2 regions of the Streptomyces sp. NPDC093260 genome follow, and region 1 is predicted to be linked to the other one. Evidence: riboswitches for the same ligand, from Rfam matches in the RefSeq annotation. Region 1 holds a riboswitch; the other holds the start of a gene.
The links. A riboswitch is a leader RNA that binds a small molecule or an ion and turns the genes downstream of it on or off. The one in region 1 is predicted to bind cobalamin.

Region 1 (2,383 bases):
CCGCCCCGGACGGCGAGGCGCTGTGGATCTCGCCCGCTCTGCGGACCCGCGCCCACGATCCGGTCGGCGGCCGGTGCCGCTACGAGACACAGGCCGCGCCGCCGGTGGCCGGATCAGGAGGGCGGCGGGTTCCGGCACCCGATCGCGGCACGCGTCACGTTCCGCAGGAGGTGTGGCGGCCCGTTCTCCGGGATCGCCCGTCGGTCGTCAGCCGCCGTCAGCGATACGGGCCGCCCACCTCTGCTCCACCTTGGCCAGCCGCCAGTACCCCAGCGCGGCCGCCCACACGACCACGAACAGGCCGACGATGATGTACCCGACGTTGTCCAGGTCCAGGTCAGCGATCCAGCCGGTCACCGCGTCGGTCAGATCGAGCTTCTCGTGCAGCACCCCGACCAGTTCGATGGTGCCGATCAGGAAGGCGACGGCGATGGACAGGCCGGTGATGGTGAGGTTGTAGAACACCTTGCGCACCGGGTTGGAGAACGCCCACTGGTAGGCGAAGTTCATGAAGGTGCCGTCCAGCGTGTCGAACAGGCTCATGCCCGCGGCGAACAGCAGCGGCAGGCACAGGACCGCGTACCACGGCAGTCCCGCCGCCGCGCCGCTGCCCGCCATCACCATCAGGGTCACCTCGGTGGCGGTGTCGAAGCCGAGGCCGAACAGGAAGCCCAGCGGGTACATCTGCCCGGGGCGGGTGATCGACCTGGTGAAACGGCCCAGGACGCGGTTCATGAAACCCCTGGAGTCCAGGTGCGCTTCGAGCGCCTCCTCGTCGTACGTGCCCGATCGCATCGCCCGGAAGACCCGCAGGATGCCGGCGAGGGCCACGAGGTTGAGCGCCGCGATGAGGTAGAGGAAGGTCCCGGAGACGGTCGTGCCGACCACGCCGAGCGTCTGGTGGGTGCGGGAGTCGTCGTCGAGCAGGGTGCCGGCGACGTGCGCGCCTCCCGCGACCAGCGCCGCCATGACGATCACTACGCTGGAGTGGCCGAGCGCGAACCAGAAGCCGACCGACACCGGCCGCTTGCCGTCGGCCATCAGCTTGCGGGTGGTGTTGTCGATGGCGGCGATGTGGTCGGCGTCGAACGCGTGCCGCATGCCCAGGGTGTACGCGGTCACGCCGAGGCCGATCCCGAACGCCTTGGAACCGATCTCGTAGTGCCCCGGCACCACGAGCAGGAACAGGACGCCGAACGCCACGACGTGCAGCGCGGCGATCACCGTCAGGAGTCCGGCGGTGCGGACGGTGTCCTCACGCCGCCAGTGGAAGCCGGCGGGGCGGGTGGGTCCGGCGGGTCCCGCAGGTCCCGCGGGTCCGGTGGGCAGGGTCATGCGGTCACGCTCCAGCACCTCGTGGATCACTTCGTGAAGCGCCGTGGCCGGTCTCCTGGCTTACGGGTACGCGCGTGTCCGTCCCGGTCTTCCCACCCGCCGGACGGCGGACAGTGACCGTGCACTACTGGGACGGAAACTCCCCGATCACAGTGGCGAGGGCCGCTCCGGCCTGGATCCCTCCACCAGCGAGGGACCGTCACCGGTCTTCCCGAGCACCACGGCCCGGTCACGATAGGAGGCTGCGCTCATTGCTGCATAGCTGCGCAGCCGTGCAGGTGCGCAAGATCACAATCGTCCGCCTGCGAAGATGGCCCCATGCACCTGGTCCCTTCAGAGCGCGCCGGCCGACGCACCATCGACGGCCACCGGGTCTGCGACGCCATCGCCGCCATCGGTGAGCCCGGCCACGTCCACGCCTGGGCCGAGCGGTTCTCCCTGCTCTCCGACCCCGGACGCCTCGCCCTGCTCATGGCTCTGCACCGAACCGGCCCGCTCGCCGTGTCGGACCTCGCGATCGCGACCGGCATGAACGACCCCGCCGTCTCCCAGGCCCTGCGCCTGCTGCGCGCCGCCGGTGTCGTGGCGGGCGAGAAGGAGGGACGTGTGGTGCGCTACCGGATCGTCGACCCGATCACTTCCGACCTGCTGGAGCGCTGCAAGCCACTTGACCGGGCCACCTGACGGACAGAGGCGGACGGCGGTCCGGTCGGCATCTCCACCCTGCCGTCGAACCACATCAGAAGTCACCTGGCTTCATGACCGGAGGCCACCGATCGTCGCCGACCACCCATCCGACCCGGCCGGAGTGACGACCACTCACCTGCCGTTCCCCTGCGTGTCATGGTCGTAGCGGGTGGCGACGGCCTGGTCGGGCGGGCAGAAGCGCAGGACGGATCACCTCCAGCCCCGACCGTCCTCGCCTGCTGACACGAGTCAAGGGACGCTGGTCCCCACCTGGTCCCCAGAAATGATCAGAGGGCGGTTTCGGATTCCTCCGAAACCGCCCTCTGATCTGCGACTCCATCGAGTCGGGACGACAGGATTT
Region 2 (2,383 bases), on a different contig from region 1:
CGCCAGGGTGCGCATCATCCGGCCGTACAGCTCGCGGGCCGGCATCGTCTTCCTGGCCAGGCCCTTGGCCTCGGCCGCGCGGTAGGCGGCGTCGAACTCCCCGCCCCACAGGTCCACCAGCTCGGGCACGTCCGAGGGGGAGAACAGCGACCACTGCCCGTCGGCGTTCACGCGGCGCATGAACTCGTCCGGGACCCAGTGCGCGAGGTTGAGGTTGTGGGTGCGGCGCGCGTCCTCGCCGGTGTTGTCCCGCAGCTCCAGGAACTCCTCGATGTCCGAGTGCCAGGTCTCCAGGTACACCGCGGCCGCGCCCTTGCGCCGGCCGCCCTGGTTCACGGCGGCCACCGAGGCGTCCAGGGTCTTCAGGAACGGCACGATGCCGTTGGAGTGGCCGTTGGTGCCGCGGATCAGCGAACCCCGGGAGCGGATGCGGGAGTAGGCGAGGCCGATGCCGCCGGCGTGCTTGGAGAGGCGGGCGACCTGGTGGTAGCGGTCGTAGATGCTGTCCAGCTCGTCCTGCGGGGAGTCGAGCAGGTAGCAGGACGACATCTGGGGGTGCCGCGTGCCGGAGTTGAAGAGCGTGGGGGAGGAGGGGAGGTAGTCGAGGCGGCTCATGAGCCCGTAGAGCGCCGTGACCTCGTCCACCGCGTGGTCGGTGGCGTCCTGCGCCAGACCGCTCGCCACCCGCAGCATGAAGTGCTGGGGGGTCTCGATCACCTTGCGGGTGATCGGGTGCCGCAGCAGGTAGCGGCTGTGCAGGGTGCGCAGGCCGAAGTAGCCGAAGCGGTCGTCGGCGGCCGGGTCCACGGCCGCGTCCAGTCGCTCGGCGTGCAGCCGCACGAACTCGGCGGTGCGGTCCGCGATCAGCCCCTCGCGGTGGCCCACGGCGACCGACTCGGTGAAGCGGGTGACTCCCTGCGAGGCTGCCTCGGCGCGGATGGCGAGGGTCAGCAGCCTGGCCGCCAGCCGTGAGTAGGCGGGGTCCTCGGAGATGAGCCCGGCGGACGCCTCGGTGGCCAGCTCCCGCAGCTCGGCCGCGTCGGCCCGCGCGGAGCGGCCGCGCAGCGCGGCGGCGGCGACCCGGCCGGGGTCGGCGTCGGGGAGATCGGCGGTCAGCTCGGTCAGGGTCCGCAGCAGCGCGGTTCCGGGACCGTCGGTCTCCAGGCGGTCGACGACTGAAGCCGGATCCGCAGGCGCGATGGTCACTTGGGGCTCTCCCTCGCTCGGCACGGGGCCTCGCCGAGGGCATGCGGCAGTACACGAGCGCACGCGGCGTCGCGTCCACCGGCCCATTCCACGAGGCCCGGACGTCAGGCGCCCGGGCCGGACGGCCGGGCGCACTGTCGGCAGGTCCTCGGACTGACGCTCGTACACGGCCATAAGGGCATACGTGTATGAGTACACCGTTGCGGGACAGTTCCGGATTCGCACCGGATTCCCCTGCGACGACAGCGAGCACGAGCATACATCTTGTGCCGGGTGAGGAAGCCACCCCCATATCTAGTGTCGTGGCGACTGCGTAGCGTGTCAGAGCGTCAACGCGTAGGTGAGCAGGGAGAGGTCCAGGAGGTCCGGCAGGGGGTTCCAGTCGCGCTCCGGGGTGCGCACGAAGCCCAGGCGCTCGTAGAGGCGGTGGGCGGCGTGCATCGTGGGCTGGGTGGACAGGATCAGGCGCACACACCCTTCGGTGGCCCGCGCACGGTCCGCACAGGCCCGCACGAGCGCTTCCCCGACGCCCCGGCCGCGCGCCGCGTGATCGACCGCGAGCATCCGGATCTCGGCCTCGCCGGGCCCGGCTATGTCGGCCATCGGGCCGCCGGACGGGACGAAGGCGACCCCGCCGAGCACTTCGCCGTCCCGCACGGCCACCAGCACCTCGGCCGCGGCGGCGCGCTTGGCCACGTCCCGCAGCTCCCCGAGGTACTCGTCGTCGTCCCCGAAGTCCAGCAGTCCGTCCCGCAGATAGGCCTGCGCGGTGATCTCCCCGACCACTTCGTACTCCGCGGGCTCGGCCCGCCGCACCACGATGTCCATGGGGGGAGTCTGCCGCAGGGGCGGGGCGACGGGCCGCCGGTTTTCCCGGCCGTGCGGGCCGCCGGGGAGGCGGTGGCACAGGGACGGCGAGGACCGCCGGAGGGGTCGCGGGCACGGCGAAGGGCCGCCGGGGGAGGCTCCGGCGGCCCTTCGGGTGCGCGCAGGGGTCAGTGGGCGCTGCCGGCCGTGGCCGGGGGCAGCTCCACCGCGACGCCGGGGTCGCCCGCGTCCTTGACGTAGTCCTCCGGGCTGGTCTCGTCCACGCCCTCGGGGGCCTTAAGAGCCCTGAGGACGAAGGTGAGGACCACCGCCACGACCACGTTCAGCGCGAACGCCGTCATGCCGATGT

Region 2: linked by a shared signal. The riboswitch ahead of AB0N63_RS08360 (ribonucleoside-diphosphate reductase subunit alpha) and the one ahead of AB0N63_RS17385 (HoxN/HupN/NixA family nickel/cobalt transporter) in region 1 are both predicted to bind cobalamin.

The regions. Positions count from the first base shown of each region.
Region 1 is NZ_JBFBEK010000012.1:62,750-65,132, reverse strand. Features, by position in the region: gene AB0N63_RS17385 (HoxN/HupN/NixA family nickel/cobalt transporter) at 208-1,335, opposite strand; cobalamin riboswitch at 1,363-1,573, opposite strand; gene AB0N63_RS17380 (metalloregulator ArsR/SmtB family transcription factor) at 1,654-2,019, shown strand; tRNA gene AB0N63_RS17375 (tRNA-Pro) at 2,367-2,383, opposite strand, start outside.
Region 2 is NZ_JBFBEK010000005.1:83,938-86,320, reverse strand. Features, by position in the region: gene AB0N63_RS08360 (ribonucleoside-diphosphate reductase subunit alpha) at 1-1,206, opposite strand, end outside; cobalamin riboswitch at 1,328-1,482, opposite strand; gene AB0N63_RS08355 (GNAT family N-acetyltransferase) at 1,528-2,034, opposite strand; gene mctP (monocarboxylate uptake permease MctP) at 2,202-2,383, opposite strand, start outside.